Regions from separate parts of the Bacillus cereus group sp. RP43 genome, predicted to be linked through region 2. Evidence: riboswitches for the same ligand, from Rfam matches in the RefSeq annotation. Region 2 holds a riboswitch; the other holds the start of a gene.

Region 1 (8,913 bases), 2.8 Mb from region 2:
AATACCAGAACCCTTTTCTCGATTTACAAATCGTATAGATGACTGAGCTAAATCAGCCCATGTTTTTATATTTTGTGGATTCCCTTTTTGCACATAAAACCCAACATTTCTCGCTAATAAATTAATCATAATATATGGTTGCCCAACTAAAATACGTTTTACGTAAGGAACATTATATGTACCTGTTTCGCCATCAAATAAATGCAAACTAACGACGCTTCCTTCTCCTTGGTACATCTTCACTAAACTCGTTAAACTACCTTGATATGCTCTTAATATATTAGAATTTGGCAGACGATTTTCTATATGTTTTGCCAACATATCTAACGTTAGTTCTTGACCACTAATGATGCGTGTATTCGAACTACTAATTTCGTCCTTCTTTACAGGAGTAAATTGTACCTTACCTGTTTTCATTTGTTTTATATATTGTTCTAAATCCACTGCATCAATGCGCATTTGTCTACCAACCCTATAAGAAGGAAGTTCTCCCTTTTTAATTAGGTCGTATACAGTTAATTTTGATACTTTTAATCGCTTTGCTACTTCTTCCGTTGTGTAGGAATGATGATCCATAGACGATTCCTCACTTTCTTCCTTCATTGTAACAAAGAAAAGAATATTTCTCCTATTTTTTCAAAACAACTATATCGTTCAAATTATATTCAATTATAACTAGTTATACTTAGTTATATTTAGTTATAATTAATTTAGTAAACGAAAGGGGATTTTTTATGAACAAATTTACATTACGATTCATTGGGGTACTTATACTTTCTTTTCTTCTTATATTCAGTACAGCTTGTTCACGTGGAGAAAAGTCAGCTGCTAAAGAAGGAGAATCAGTGGAGCTGACTATATCAGCGGCTGCAAGTTTACAAGATGCATTAAAAGAAATTGAAAAACAATATAAAGAAAAAGAACCAAATATTAAGCTTTCTTTTAACTTCGGTGCTTCCGGCGCGCTGCAACAACAAATTGAACAAGGTGCGCCCGCTGATTTATTCTTCTCTGCAGCAGAAGATAAATTCCAAACCCTTGTTAAAAAAGGATTCATTAATGAAAAAGAAGGGAAAAACCTTCTTGGAAATGAACTAGTTCTAGTCGTTCCAAAAGATAGTTCTCTTTCAAAATTTCAAGATTTAAAAGATGAGAAAATCAAGAAAATCGCACTTGGTACACCCGAATCTGTACCTGCAGGAAAATATGCAAAAGCTTCTCTCACACATGAAAATCTTTGGAATGACGTTCAAAATAAAATCGTATTTACAAAAGATGTTCGCCAAGTGTTAACATATGTAGAAACAGGTAATGTTGATGCTGGTATTGTATATAAAACAGACGCTCTCGTTTCAGACAAGGTAAAAATTGCAGAGGCGGCAGCGGCTAATTCTCATGAGCCAATCCACTATCCTTTAGGTGTCATAAAGGAATCTAAGCATAAGAAAGAGGCGACTTCATTCTATGAGTATTTGCAATCAAAAGATGCACAATCTATCTTTAAGAAATATGGATTTACAATCCTGCCATAATTACTATGAGCTTTGATGCAATTTTGTCACCTGTCTTTCTATCTTTGCGAGTAGCTGCGTGCGCCACCATTATCGTTACGATTTTGGGAACGATTATTGGACGAGCATTAGCGCGCTCCTCTTGGCGATATAAAGTACTACTAGAAACTATTTTCTTATTACCAATGGTGCTTCCACCAACTGTTATCGGCTTTTTTCTAATTATCATTTTCGGAAATAACAGTCCCATTGGAAAGTGGATTGAATCATTATTTCAGCAGTCCATTATGTTTACATCTACTGCTGCTATCATTGCTTCTACAGTCGTTGCATTTCCGCTCATGTACCAATCAGCAAAAACAGGATTTTCTATCGCAAATGTACAAATTGAAGATGGCGCGCGTGATCTTGGTGCAAGTGAATATCAAGTTTTTCTACATGTTACACTCCCGCTTGCATTTCCTGCACTACTTAGCGGTATGATTTTAAGCTTTGTTCGCGCACTCGGTGAATTTGGTGCAACTTTAATGTTTGCAGGAAATATACCTGGCAAAACTCAGACGATTCCGACGGCGATTTATATGGCTATTGATGCAAGTAATATGCAACTAGCTTGGACACTTGTAATCATAACGATCAGTATGTCCCTTCTATTCTTATTATGTATTCAACTCATTAATAGAAAAATTACTACTTCTTAAAGCAGCTTTCAACAAAAGCTGCTTTATTATTTCCCGAAAAATAAATTGATTTAATCAATAACTGAATTTTACCTCTTATTTAAATATACATTTTATTTGAATTCACTTTCTAAAATAGGTAATTTCCTGTTATTATATGAAAGTGTTTCAAAAAATGAAGAAATGAAAACGCATTTATATAGTAAATTCTTCATCCTGTTTTAGCGATCGGTAATCTTCTACTCTATTAGTGGGGCATTACCGATCGTTAGAACGATATGTAATTATATTGGTATAGAAAACCGAAGGGAGTCTTGTAATGGACATTTTATTAGCGCTTCTTCCTGCAATCGCATGGGGAAACATCTTATTAGTAAGCGTAAAAATGGGCGGTGGTGCATATAGCCAAACGGTAGGTATGACAATCGGTGCTCTATTCTTCGCAACAATTATGTATGTATTTACTCAACCAACTTTAACAATGACAGTCTTGATTGTTGGCTTTATTTCAGGTTTATTCTGGGCTTTAGGGCAAGTAAACCAATTAAAAACAGTTGAAAAACTAGGTGTTTCAACTACTGTAACTATTTCTACTGGTATGCAACTTGTTGCAACTTCTATCTTTGGAGTTATCGCTTTTCGCGAGTGGACTACTACTACAACGATTGTTCTGGGAACGATTGCAATCCTATTAATCGTAGTTGGTGTAGTATTCACATCATTAGATGATAAAGAAAATGCACAGCCACCAGGACAATTGAAAAAGGGACTTCTTACTTTAATTGTTTCTACTTTCGGCTATCTTGTATATGTAATTATTATTCGTTGGTATAACATCGATGGTTGGTCTGCTATTTTACCACAGGCAGTTGGTATGTTCGTTGGTGCGGTTGTACTGACGTCTAAACATAAACCATTTAACAAATATGCAATGCGTAATGCTTTATCTGGTTTACTTTGGGGAACAGGAAACTTATTCTTACTTCTTTCATTACCACGTGTCGGAGTAGCGACAAGCTTCCCATTATCTCAAACTGGAATCGTTATCTCAACATTCGGTGCGATTGTATTCTTAGGTGAAAAGAAAACAAAACGCCAATTGATTTTTATTGCACTAGGTAGTGTTTTAATTATCGGCGGCGCTGTCTTGCTTGGTATGACGAAAGCGTAATCTTATAATCTATCAATCCCTGAAGCATTTCTGCTTCAGGGATTTTTTAATTGCAAACAACTATTTTTCAAATATAACAATCTTATAGCCCCTTTTTATATCACTTCTCCTCCCTCCAACTTCATTTTTTCATGATAAGTCTTTTCTTTTTACAAAATTCTCTTAAAAATGGTATCGTTTTTTATAACATATTCTCATCAGAAAGGAATAAAGGATATGCCTAATAAACATCGAATTTTATTTATTGGTGCCGGTCGTATGGCAGAAGCTATATTTGCTGGACTACTTACAACAAGTAAAGAATACATCGAAGAAATTATTGTTTCCAACCGAAGCAACATAGAAAAACTAACGCAATTACAAACTCAATATGATTTATCGATTACAACTGATTGGAAGCAGCATATTAAATCTGTAGATACAATCGTTTTAGCAATGCCACCTGTCGCACATGAACAGCTATTAGCGGATCTATCCCCTCTTCTAACTGATCAATTTGTCGTGACAGTTGCTGCCGGAATCGGACCATCTTATCTAGAAGAAAGACTTCCCCAAGGGACACCTGTTGCTTGGATTATGCCAAATACAGCTGCTGGAATTGGAAAGTCTATCTCCTTATACACGACGGGACATTCTGTAGATGAAACACATCAAGAAACGTTACAACTTCTTTTAAAAGGTATCGGTACCTCACAGTTTTGTACCGAAGAGGAAGTTCACCAACTTACCGCAGTTACTGGTAGTGCACCTGCTTTTCTCTATCACTTTGCTGAAGGTTTAATTGAAGCAACGAAAAGCTATGGTATTGATGAGGAAACAGCAAAGCACCTTGTCATTCAAATGATTGCTGGCTCTGCCGCTATGCTCCAGCAAAATCAAGATCCAGCTATGCTCCGCGAACAAGTAACAACACCAGGAGGTTCAACGGCTGAAGGCTTAAAAGTTCTATATGAAAATAATTTTTCAGAAGTCATTCAACAAGCAGTTGAAGCAACAAATAAAAAAGCTAGGGGGAAATAATATGAGTTTAACAAGTTTAAAAGACTATACAACATTACATAACGGCGTGAAGATGCCTTGGTTCGGTTTAGGTGTTTTTAAAGTAGAAGATGGTTCAGAAGTAATTGATTCTGTAAAAGCAGCTATAAAAAATGGATATCGTAGCATCGATACAGCTGCAATCTATAAAAATGAAGACGGCGTTGGTCAAGCAATTCGCGAATCTGCTATTCCTCGTGAAGAGTTATTCATCACTTCAAAAGTGTGGAATAGCGATCAAGGCTACGAGTCAACATTACAAGCATTTGAAACTACATTAGAAAAATTAGGTCTAGAATATTTAGATCTATATTTAGTACATTGGCCTGTAAAAGGAAAATACACTGAATCATGGAAAGCTTTAGAGCAGCTTTATAAAGATGGTCGTGTTCGTGCTATTGGTGTGAGTAATTTCCATATTCACCACCTGCAAGACGTATTTGAAATTGCAGAAATTAAACCAATGGTTAACCAAGTGGAATACCACCCACGTTTAGCACAAGAAGAATTACACACTTTCTGTAAAGAACATAACATCCAGCTTGAGGCTTGGTCACCATTAATGCAAGGGCAGCTACTGGATAATCCAACATTACAAGAAATCGCAACAAAATATAATAAATCAACTGCACAAGTTATTTTACGCTGGGATTTACAAAATGAAGTTGTAACGATTCCTAAATCAATTAAAGAACATCGCATTATTAAAAATGCAAACATATTTGATTTTGAATTAAGCACTGATGATATGAAAGCAATTCAAGCTTTAAATGAGAATCATCGCGTTGGCCCAGATCCAGATAACTTTAACTTCTAGTAAGGAAACCACTGCCATATGCAGTGGTTTTTTCGCTTTCAATAAAACTGAAAATTTAAACTATATTTCATTTGATTGACACTTCATTATCTAAGGTGTAAGATTTTGAATTATCAAAGAAACACAAAAATTAATAAAATTTATTTGTTTACTCATTGTATCAAGAGAGGTGGAGGGACTGGCCCTTTGAAACCTCGGCAGCAGGTTCATTTTGAATACTGTGCCACTTCCTGCAAGCTTTGTGCTTGAAAGATAGAATGAGGGACTTCGTTTATATACGGGTGCATAACTTGTACGTAAAAATCCCTCTTTCTCAATATGAAAAGAGGGATTTTTTGTTTTTCATTTCCCTCATCATCATCCAATCTTATTAACTATTTAGGAGGAAAATCAAATGAAAAAGAAGTTTGTACCCGGTATTGCATCAGTTGTAGGAGTAAGTATTTTATTAACTGGTTGCGGTAGTTATAAAAACGAAGCTAGCGGAGCAAATGCAAAAGATGAGGCACCTAGTAAGCAAGTTTTAAATTTATCTTCACCTACTGAGATTCGAACAATGGATACGGCTCGTGCTACAGATACTGATTCTGGTCAAGTAATGAGAAACGTATTTGAAGGTTTGTATAATCTTGGTGAAGGTAACAAACCTGTCCCAGGTGTTGCAAAATCTCATGAAGTAAGTGGCGATAAAACGAAATACACATTCCATTTACGAGATTCAAAATGGTCAAACGGTACTCCTGTTACAGCGAAAGATTTTGTCTTCGCTTGGCAAAGAGCTGTTGATCCAGCAACAGCCTCTGAATATGCTTTTTTATTCTTTGATATTAAAAACGCTAAAAAAATTAATAGTAAAGAGCTTCCAGCCGATCAACTTGGTGTAAAAGCAGTTGATGACCATACGTTTGAAGTAGAATTAGAGCGCCCTGTTCCGTATTTTATTAGCTTAACGGCATTCCCAACATTTCTACCAATCAACGAGGAATTCTTTAAAGCACAAGGTGATAAGTACGCTTTAGAAGATAATAAAATCTTATACAACGGAGCTTTTACACTAAGCGATTGGAAGCATGAACAAAGCTTTAAATTTAAGAAAAACTCTACCTATTGGGATAAAGATAATGTCAAACTCGAAGAAATCAATTTCAACGTTGTGAAAGAGAAATCAACAGAAGTAAATTTATTCGAATCCAAACAATTAGACCGTATAAAACTAACATCTGACTTCGTTGATAAATATAAAAAGGATGCTAACTTTAAAGAACGTCCGAACGTAGGGGTACAATTTTTACGTATGAATCAACAAAATAAAATACTTCAAAACGTTTCTGCGCGCCAAGCAATCGATCAAACAATTGATAGAAAATCCTTTGTAAATACGTTATTAAATGATGGATCTACACCAACATTTGGTCTCGTTCCAAAAAACTTTGCAAAAGGACCTGATGGAAAAGACTTCCGTACTGCAAACGGCGATTTAACAAAAGTTGATACAAAATCTGCACAAGAGTTATGGAAAAAAGCTAAACAAGAGCTTGGTTCTGAAAAGATAACATTAGAATTATTAACGAGTGATGCTGACCTTGATAAGAAAACTGGTGAATTCTTAAAAGGACAACTAGAAAAGAATTTAGATGGATTAACAGTAAATATAAAACCGCAACCACGTAAACAACAAGTTTCGCTTTTATTAAAAGGTGACTACGAAATTGGAATTGATGGCTGGAGCCCTGACTTTGCGGATCCAATTACATTCCTTGAATTGTTTACAACGAATAACCCTTACAACTTAGATCATTACTCTAATAAAGAGTTTGATGACACAATTGAAAAAGTTAAAACTACCTTGGCTGGTGATGAAAAAGCTCGCTGGGAAGCATTACTAGCATCCGAGAAAATATTATTTAAAGACTCTGTTATCGCTCCTCTTTACCAAAAAGGCGAATCTTATTTAGAACGTTCTTATGTGAAAGGAATTGTGCAAGTAGACTTTGCAGGTCAATTAAACTTCAAGTGGGCACAAATTGAAAAATAAAGTGAAATTTTAATCAGCCCTCACCAATTGGGCTTTTACGGGCAGTTGATCCCCCACCTAACTTCTTTGCTTTCACTGAATTCTGAGGTGAGGATCTTACTGCCCGTTAATGCGGGATAAAATGCAACTTAGATCATTGTGTTCCCACCCACACCCATTGTTTTTTTAGCAAAATATATTAAAAGCAGATTCCCTAATATGAGGAAATCTGCTTTTCTAATATATTATTCCAAGAAATTAACACTCCACTTTTTATTATTGACATATAGTTCTTTCCGGTGTTAATATTCTAAATAATCAAAGAAACGAAATATTTTACCATCAAAATATAATGTCTACTAAGTTGAAACATATAATGACAGATTATAGTTCAACATGTATATACATATAGAACACCCAATTACCTATATATACATATTTATAATAGGTTTTCTCTTCTTCTATAGCTACACTTCAAGACATGGACATTATGACGTTACGAACAACACATTTAGGGAGGAAAGAACAATGAAGAAAAAAATTGTACCTGTTGTTGCATCTGTTTTAGGGGCAAGTCTACTACTAACTGCTTGCGGGGGAAATAAAGATAATGCAGGCGGAGCAAAAGCGAACGATAAAGCACCTGATAAACAAGCAATTAACTTATCATTTGCTTCAGAAATTCCAACAATGGATGTTGCAAAAGCGACGGATGGGGAATCCATGAATGTAATGAGAAATGTTTTTGAAGGTTTGTATGCAATGGGAGAAGATAATAAACCAATTCCTGGTGTCGCTGAGTCAGTTGACATTAGTCCAGACAAAACAAAATATACATTCCATCTTCGTGATTCGAAATGGTCAAACGGTACTCCTGTTACAGCAAAAGATTTTATTTTCGCTTGGCAACGTGCCGTTAACCCTGAAACAGCTGCTGAATATGCATTCTTATTCTTTGATATAAAAAATGCAAAACAAATAAACCAAAAAGAAGTAGCAATCGATCAATTAGGTGTTAAAGCTCTTGATGATAAAACTTTAGAAGTACAACTGGACCGACCTGTTCCCTACTTCTTAAGCTTAACAACATTTTCAACATTCTTACCAATTAATGAAGAGTATTTAAAATCTCAAGGTGATAAATACGGTTTAGAAACGAATCATTTAATTTACAACGGGGCTTTCACATTAGATAACTGGAAACATGAACAAAGCTTCCAATTGAAAAAGAACCCTAACTATTGGGATGCTAAAACTGTAAAATTAGAAGAAATTAACTTCAATGTCGTTAAAGATAAGTCTACAGAAGTTAACTTATATGATTCGGGACAAATTGATCGTGTTGCTTTAACTGCGGAATTTGTTGATAAATATAAAAACGATGCAAACTTCAAAGAACGTGCTGAAGTAGGTATTCAATTCTTACGACTAAATCAAAAAAATGCTGTATTAAAAAATCAACATGCACGTCTTGCTATTAACGAAGCAATGAATAAGAAAGCTTACGTAGAAACAATTTTAAATAACGGTGCAATTCCAGCCGAAGGAATGGTTCCTGCGAAGTTCGCAAAGAGCCCAGACGGCAACGACTTCCGTAAAGAGAATGGAAATCTAGTCAAAGATGATGTGAAAACAGCAAAAGAAAACTGGAAGAAAGCGAAACAAGAACTTGGTACTGACAA
Region 2 (8,913 bases):
TGTCCATGCTTATATTCGATATCTTCAATGCTTTCTTTTACTGTGCTCTTCAATTGATCTTTCATATTAAAAAGCAAAACTTTATCTGAAGAAGTTAAAATAAAAGCTAACACGAGTGCCATAATAATTACAATTAGCCCCGTATACCACAGGGTCACTCTCATTTTTATTGATAGTCTTTTCATGATTCAACTCGCAATACGTAACCAGTTCCTCGTATTGTATGAATTAACTTCGTTTCAAACTGGCTATCAATTTTTTTGCGAAGATAGCGGACGTAAACATCAATAATATTCGAGCCACCTTCATAGTCGTAATTCCACACATGTTGCTCAATTTTATCTCGTGTCAACACAACTTCTTTATTACGAATCATATATTCTAAAATAGCAAATTCTTTACTGGAAAGAGTGATAACCTGGTATCCTCTTGTTACTTTATGCATATTGCAATCCACCACTAGGTCAGCGATTTCAAACACATTAGATGTATTTCCTGTTTTTCTTCGCATCAACACTCGAATTCTTGCTAACAGTTCATCAAAAGCAAACGGCTTTACTAAATAATCGTCCGCACCTAAGTCGAGTCCTGTTACGCGATCATCAATTGTATCTTTAGCTGTAAGAAGCAAGACAGGAGTTGTATTATTGTCCGCGCGTAATCTTTGTAATACTTGTAAACCATCTATTCCGGGAATCATTATGTCAAGCACAATCAAATCATAGGTAGCCATGTTTATATAATCCAAGGCATCTTCTCCATTCCCACATGAATCGACACTATAATGTTCTGCATTTAATCGTTTTACCAATATATTTTGTAAGTCTTGTTCATCTTCGACAATAAGAACTCGCATTAACATTCTCCTTTTCTTCTTATTAATATGTATCACTATAATTCCAAAACATTAAAGAAAGATTAGAAACTATTTAATTATATCATTTTATTTTTTGTACATTAATCTTCCTTTAATGTTTGTTCAGTAATATAAAGGCAAGGATAAGGTGCACATGTAAAGGGAGGAAAACAGAATGGGAAAATGGATGTTGATTGGAGCAATGTCTTGTTTATTCTTAACAGCTTGTTCTACTCAATCTGATAACAATACAGAAGTAAAACAACTGAAAGTGGAAAATGATAAATTACAAAAAGAAGTTGCTCAACTGCAGCAAGAACCAAACAAAACAGGGCCTGCTATGAATGATACTAAGCAAACACAAGATTTCAAAAACGAAGTCACATCTATTGTTGAAAAGGCAAATAACACGAAACCAGTTGGAGCAAAAGAAGATAACTTAAATACGTACTTAGCAGCAAAAAAAGAAATTGACCAATTAGATGAAAAGATAGATCTATCTGATGATCAGCTAGAAGCAGATTATCACGCTGGAACGATAACTGTTGAACAATATCAAATACAAGAAAGAGAACAAGATATACTTGAAGATCAATTAGAGCAAGCAGAAAATGCACTTGAAGCAAGATTTGGAATAGATGATTAATCATTAAGGAGTGGATGAAAATGTTAAAACATAAAAAGAAAATAATCATAAGTGTAATTGCTATTTTAGTAAGTGGTATTGCTATTGTTGGTGGATATTATGGTATGGGTTACAATTATGCCAAAAAGAATGAAAACTACACAGAGAAACAAGTTCGTGAAATTTCTTTAGCTCATACAAATGGAGAAATTATTAATGTGAAAAAAGAATTCGAATTAGAAGATGACAACTTAGCACAATCTAAATTTGAATATGAAGTGGAAATCAAGACACCTGATAATCTATTAAATATTTTAAAGGTTAGTGCTAGAACAGGCACAATAGAAATCAATAATGAAGATTGAAGAAATATTGACAAATAACATATCACGTATTTTAAAAAACTCCTAACAAAATTTGTTAGAAGTTTTTTTACGTTTATACTCTACTATTCTAAAAGGGGACCCGCTACATCGCTATCAAGTTAAGAAATACACTCATCTTTTTCGTTTTTGGGACAATTACTCGCTTAAGTTGATAGATGTGTGGCGGTAGCCCATACCTATCAGGCTAAGAAAAGCAAATACCCCAAAATAAGAAAATCGACATCCTCAGGTGAAAATGTACAATTTTTTATTTTGGGGATACTTCAAATTGTTAGGTTTCTGGGCATTTGGTGCTATTTTTTATTATACATCTTTAAATTTTAGAGAATGTTTACAGCTGTAATTTTGCAGGTTGAAATAGCAAACCTAACGATTGTAGTTGGATTTATAGGTAAAGTACCTAGAACTATACCAAGACCTGTTTGTTCCACGTTAAAACCTGCTGCAGTAGAACCAGTACTTGCTAAAAGGTTCACTGTAGTACCGATAAGCGTATCCAATAACTCCCTAATCGGTCGTTCACGACAATCACATTCGCATCCTGAGTCTACAGGCGGAAGTAATATTATAGATGGACCTGGTGGTAAAAATCCTACCCCTGTTACATCAGAAATATTGACCACAAAGGATGTGGTACCATCTGTAACTGTAACTAAAAAATCATTTACAGAAGTGATAGTAAATAAAAAGAAAAGAGGGGGGACGTTGGGCGCGTCTGCAATAGTCCCAAGAATCACAGTTTCCCCAATAAGTTGTTGCAAAACATTCTGCATAGGTAAAACACAGCAATCACAAAGACAACCTTCAGTTGCTCCTGTTGGGCCTGTTGCTCCTGTTGGGCCTGTTACTCCCGTCGGGCCTGTTGCTCCCGTTGGACCTGTTGCTCCCGTTGGGCCTGTTGCTCCCGTTGGGCCTGTTACTCCTGTTGGGCCTGTTGCTCCCGTTGGGCCTGTTGCTCCCGTTGGGCCTGTCCCTCCTGTTGGGCCTGTTGGTAGAGTAAATGGTGGAATTGGTGGCAGTGTAGGGCCAATTAAATTTGGATTCAATGCATTAGCTTGAAGTATTTCGTTTTTATCAAACATATAACTCCCTCCTACGGTTATACTTTATATACAGTTATCTTACATAAAATTTATTTATCATTATATAATATGCTATACCTTTACTATTGTGTGTTTTGTGATGACCCAATGACAGTATTTTTGTATTAATAGTAAATCCGGTTGTGACACAAAGAGTGTACCCATTTGAAAGAGGTATATTAGAGTTTTAATGGAACCTGTTCTTGTGAGCATCTCACAAAATGCCCATCAAATTAGGCGTTTTTAATATTCATAAAATGGAGTAAATGTTTCAACGGACCAAACAAAGGTTAATACAACAAGTAGTATACAATATACATATGGAGAGCCGTGGGGTTGATTTGCATACGTTATTATATTTTAAGATGAATATTGTCTTATCCGATTACAAAAAACCTTACTATCAAAGATAAGGTTTTTTGCTGTTAAAATGAAACAAAAGTTTCATTTTAGAGGGTAAAATAAAGGGGGAAGTTGTGTGTTTATGTTGTTAGAAAGTATGTAGAAAGGGGTATTTTTCAATCTAGCTTTAGAGAATTATGTGAATAGCACCCATTAAAAAGACCTCTATTTTTATATTCTTGAAAAAATCAGATATTTTGCTGCGCGCTCAGGTTGTAACAATTCTGTTCAGATATATAACTTAAAGGAAAGAAATAGGGTATTCTATTTCTTTTTATTTCTATAATAATTAGAAGTAATAATTCTAAAAGTGCTTCTGTTTTTCCATTTTGTAAAGATTTAATAAAGAAATCCCATTCTTTTTCATAGGGGGGCTGTACCCAATTTCGTTGCAGTCCTATATACATTCCATTTAAGAAAAAGATAACACTTAATAGAATCCTTCCAATAAATACAGCAACTACTGTTAAACTCCAATCCTTTATCTTGATTATATAAAGGATTGGAAATAGTATAAGCACCCAAAAAGCAAGAATTTAAACAGTATTCATCATTCTCTATACTCCTAACAAAATGAATGATCCTTAATCTTGGTGAATTTTCAGGTTGAAGGTATGTTTAATTGTTAATGGTCGCTGCACTTACAAAAACAAGGGCCGAAATTCCGGCTCCTTTTTTATCTCTCCGTCTCAAAAAACTCAATCCACTCTCCATCAGGGCCAGCGAAGAATATGTAACGTGTTCCATCTGGTAATGTTTCGATTTCTTCTCCTAGTAAAAATGTTACTTTGTGGCTTTCTAGTCTTTTGATTTCATCTTCTAATGAATCCACTTTAAAGCAAATGTGATGTACTTTTCCTTCGGCTGGAAGGGAAGAGTTATAACCTTCAATTAGTTCAAGTATCGTTTCTTTTGATTCTTCTACGCCTAAAAATGCGAGCTTTAAGTTTGGGTTTGGATGTCCCATGCGCTTAATAAGTTGTAAGCCAACTACTTTTTCATAAAATGAAATAGATGTTTCTAAATTTGTGACCATAAGTCCGACGTGTTCGATTCTTCTAACTGGCATGTGCACTCCTTCTTTCTGAAAATTATATACAATATATTATTGAAAATTAAGAAAATAAGCAAGATAAAAACCTTACAAATTTTAGCGTGTTATATGGTATAGTGAGAAAGTATGTTTGGGGAGAAGGAAGGAGATTATACTATGAATACAACTACTCAAACTCCTTCATTATCGGAAACAATGAAAGAGTGGCATTATGCATTAGCATATGAAATTAAACATTGGAAAACGATAGGTGGTAGTAAAATCTCTATCATTAACGGTCGTTTTTTATATACAGATTATGAAAGTACAGTATACGTATTTCAGCTTATATCGGAAGTAAGTTTACCTGAAGGTTCACCAATTCGAATTGAGTTCGATGGTGAGGAAGCGACGGGGGAAGTATTATCTGTACATGGATTAGAAATCGAATTGAAGTTAAATGATTATATACAAGGCGAAATACGAGAAGCTGTTTTATACAGTGAACCGTGGCAATTGTTAGAACAACTGCAAGAGAGATTGAAAGAAGCACATAAAGATAAGCTGAAACGTAATCGTATAAAGCGTCTTGTTGATGGGACGAGCAGTCCGAAACATATTGAAAAGATGAAAAATACGAAAAATGAATTGGCTTACCGTTCTTTTTACAATCCGACAACGTATGTGTGGGGACCGCCTGGAACAGGGAAGTCGTACAATTTATCACGTATTATTTCGGCTCATTATCAAAAAGGAAAATCGGTACTTGTGTTAGCTCATAGTAATGCGGCAGTTGACGTATTAATGAGCGAAGTAACGAAGCAAATTGAGAAGAAAAAGAAATGGACACCTGGTGAAATCGTTCGTTACGGTTTTAGCCAACATGAACATATACGAAATCATGAAACGTTACTTGCATCGAAGTTAGTTGAAACGACGAACGGATCTTGGGGAGAAGAAAGACTCTATTTAGAAGAGACACGACAAGATCTTCGTGAAAAGATTTTATCATATAAAGCGACTTCTGCTGATAAGAAGCGTATACAAGAGATTGAAAGTGATCTTCGAAAGCAAAAAGCGAAAATTAAAGAAGTAGAAAAAGAATATATTGAAAATGCGCAAGTAATCGGTGCGACTTTATCGAAATGTGCCATTGATTCACTTATTTATGAGCGTACATTTGATTTAGTTGTCGTAGATGAAGTAAGTATGGCATATGTGCCGCAAATCGCATTAGCTGCTTCTCTTGGAAAACGTATCGTCGTTTGTGGCGACTTTTTACAATTGCCTCCGATTGCGATGGCAAACCATGAACTTGTTAGAAAATGGCTCGGCGAAGATATGTTTTACCATGCAGGGATTGTTGATTCTGTAAATAAATCAGAAGCACATCCCAACCTTTTTATGTTGCAGGAACAAAGACGTATGCATGCGGATATATCGAAGTTTACAAACTCATTTATTTATAAAAATAGAGTATATGACCATCCGTCTGTTTCAGAGCGTAAAGAACTTGCGCAATTGCAGCCGTTCGCAAATGAGGCGAGTGTTTTATTTGATACGAGCTTAATGGGAGCATTTTCCTTAAAAGACGCTGCATCTGGTTCTCGTTTTAATATTATGTCTGGTTTAGTAGCGATGCAAATGATGTTAATCGGACTGCTAGATGGTGTGCAATCTATCGGTGTGGTTACGCCTTACAGGGCGCAGTCACGCTTTTTATCAACGTGTATCAGGGAAATGTTGCAGAGAACGAAATATCAAAACATACCAGTATTAGCGGCAACAGTTCATAAGTTTCAAGGGTCTGAAAGAGATATGATGATCTTTGATACAGTTGATAGTTATCCGCAAGAACGACCTGGTGTGTTATTCTTTGATCATAAAAACCATCGTCTCGTCAATGTAGCAGTAACGAGAGCGAGAGGGAAGTTCATTCAATTATCGGATTGCCATTATATGCGTAAAAATCTTTCGAGAAAACAAGCGTTATCACAATTAACAGCTCATATAGAACGTCACGGAGATGTGTATGATCGCACGACATCAAGACAATTATGGGAGAGAAAAATATCGAAACGATTACGCTGGTTTATGGAAATGAATCTCGAGGAAACGAAAGGGCTATTAAAAGATATTTTAGCTGCAAAACGAAAAATCATTATTTCACTTCCAAGTACGAAGCAAGTAGATAAACGAGTATGGCAAGCGTTAATGCGTACGAATGCACAAGTAACGGTATATAGTGACGGACCAGTTCCATTAAAGAATGTAAAGTTACAAAGGCAAAACAAAGCGTTCCCATTTATAGTAATCGATGATGAAATCTTTTGGGCAGGGGCACCTCTCACATCTCAAATGATGTTTGAAGGTAGTACGGAATTTCCGTACATATGTGCAAGATTACAAGCACCTGAAACAATTGGTGTATTAAAAGGGTTTTTAGATATTCGGTAAATTCGGATAGGAATTCCTTGACTTTTATTCGGAATAAATTTAGAATGAAAATAATTTAATATAATTTAATATAATTTTATGAAAATTCTTATCACGAGAGGTTGAGGGACTGGCCCTATGACACCTCGGCAGCGGATTCTTTATGAATACTGTGCCAATTCCAGCAAGGTAACTTGAAAGATAAGAAAGAAGCTCATTTTGACTGTATATACAGAAGCCTCTTTCTATCTTTTAGAAAGAGGCTTTTTTACGTGAAAATAAAAGGAGGAAGAAAAATGGGAGCGACAGGAGTAACGTCACAAAGAAAAACAATTGAAGAGAGTATCGAAAGAAATAAGGAAAAGTACATAAAAACAAGTCATGATATTCATGGGAATCCGGAGATTGGTAACCAAGAATTTTATGCATCAAGAACGTTAAGTTTATTACTAGGTAGTGCAGGATTTCAGTTGCAGCACAATATAGCTGGTCATGAAACAGGTTTTATCGCACGAAAAAGTTCAGGGAAACAAGGACCAGTTATCGCATTTTTAGCTGAGTATGATGCTTTACCAGGACTCGGTCATGCGTGTGGTCACAATTTAATTGGCACAATTAGCGTTGCGGCAGCAATCGCATTATCAGAAACGCTTGAAGAAATCGGCGGAGAAGTTGTCGTGTTTGGAACACCAGCAGAAGAAGGCGGGCCAAACGGTAGCGCAAAGTCGAGTTATGTAAAAGCTGGGTTATTTAAAAATATCGATGCAGCGCTTATGATTCATCCGAGCGGAAAGACAGCGACGACGAGTCCTTCATTAGCAGTCGATCCACTTGATTTTCATTTTTACGGAAAAACAGCTCACGCCGCAGCTTCACCTGAAGAAGGGATTAACGCATTAGACGCGGTAATTCAGCTTTATAACGGTATTAACGCACTTCGCCAACAACTTCCGTCAGATGTGAGAATTCATGGCGTCATTACAGAGGGCGGAAAAGCACCTAACATTATTCCTGACTACGCTGCCGCACGGTTCTTCATCCGTGCAGCTACGCGAAAAAGATGTGCGGAAGTAACAGAAAAAGTAAGAAATATTGCACAAGGAGCAGCGTTAGCAACAGGCGCAAAAGTAAAAATCCATCAATTCCAAAATGAAATCGATGAACTACTCGTAACAAAAACATATAACGACATCGTAGCGGAAGAATTAGAACTATTAGGTGAAGATGTAAATCGCAAAGAAAGAGTAGGGATCGGTTCAACCGACGCCGGAAACGTAAGCCAAGTCGTACCGACCATTCACCCGTACATTAAAATCGGACCAGATGACTTAATTGCACATACGAATGAATTTAGAGAAGCAGCACGTTCAGAACTAGGAGATAAAGCGTTAATTACATCGGCAAAAGCATTAGCAAATACAGCGTATCGATTAATTACAGAAAAAGGACTGTTAGAGAAGGTGAAAGAGGAGTTTAGAGAGGCGCAGAGGAATCAGGGGTAGAGGGTTAAAAGGAGTGGATCATCCACTCCTTTTTCTTTTTTGAGGAAAGCTGGTGCCTATCAATTTAAATAAAGTGTTCATTTTCACATTGAGATGTCAATTCTCTTATTTCTTTATCAAAACGACAATTTCTCCTCAAATTCACTCTTTAAAACAATTAAAGGAGACGATAATCCAAATTGCATTAAAGAGTCTAAAAATGCAGCGAGAGAATCCATCGAATCGCTCATGACTTTCATCATATAATTAAATTCCCCGCTAATTCGATATAAATCTGTTACTTCAGGAGCGGCATTACAATATTGGATAAAATCAGAGCATTGACTCGTTTTAAACATGATGAATGCTTGAATGTTCTTATTAATTTTGGAAGGCTCAAATTTCGTTCGGTAAGCAGCTATAACCCCTTGATCTTCAAGTTTGTTAATACGCTCTTTTACAGCAGGTTGCGTCATGGATATAATTCGTCCTATTTCTGAAACAGAAATTCTCGCATTTTCATACAACAAGTTCATAATTTTATGATCGATTTCATCCAGTTTTACTGTGTTTTGCATTGTGTAGCCTCCTTATTTTATTTTTTAAGTAAAT

The links. A riboswitch is a leader RNA that binds a small molecule or an ion and turns the genes downstream of it on or off. The one in region 2 is predicted to bind S-adenosylmethionine.
Region 1: linked by a shared signal. The riboswitch ahead of QCI75_RS25700 (peptide ABC transporter substrate-binding protein) and the one ahead of QCI75_RS11545 (M20 family metallopeptidase) in region 2 are both predicted to bind S-adenosylmethionine.

What each region holds. Positions count from the first base shown of each region.
Region 1 is NZ_JARVHQ010000001.1:4,955,131-4,964,043, forward strand. Features, by position in the region: gene QCI75_RS25670 (substrate-binding domain-containing protein) at 1-603, opposite strand, end outside; gene modA (molybdate ABC transporter substrate-binding protein) at 735-1,532, shown strand; gene modB (molybdate ABC transporter permease subunit) at 1,538-2,212, shown strand; gene QCI75_RS25685 (GRP family sugar transporter) at 2,511-3,362, shown strand; gene proC (pyrroline-5-carboxylate reductase) at 3,579-4,382, shown strand; gene QCI75_RS25695 (aldo/keto reductase) at 4,384-5,217, shown strand; SAM riboswitch class I at 5,372-5,476, shown strand; gene QCI75_RS25700 (peptide ABC transporter substrate-binding protein) at 5,612-7,252, shown strand; gene QCI75_RS25705 (peptide ABC transporter substrate-binding protein) at 7,760-8,913, shown strand, end outside.
Region 2 is NZ_JARVHQ010000001.1:2,192,130-2,201,042, forward strand. Features, by position in the region: gene QCI75_RS11505 (sensor histidine kinase) at 1-185, opposite strand, end outside; gene QCI75_RS11510 (response regulator transcription factor) at 182-856, opposite strand; gene QCI75_RS11515 (hypothetical protein) at 1,032-1,502, shown strand; gene QCI75_RS11520 (PepSY domain-containing protein) at 1,523-1,846, shown strand; gene QCI75_RS11525 (collagen-like triple helix repeat-containing protein) at 2,188-2,949, opposite strand; gene QCI75_RS11530 (hypothetical protein) at 3,540-3,887, opposite strand; gene QCI75_RS11535 (VOC family protein) at 4,028-4,420, opposite strand; gene QCI75_RS11540 (AAA domain-containing protein) at 4,532-6,841, shown strand; SAM riboswitch class I at 6,927-7,028, shown strand; gene QCI75_RS11545 (M20 family metallopeptidase) at 7,117-8,322, shown strand; gene QCI75_RS11550 (Lrp/AsnC family transcriptional regulator) at 8,439-8,879, opposite strand.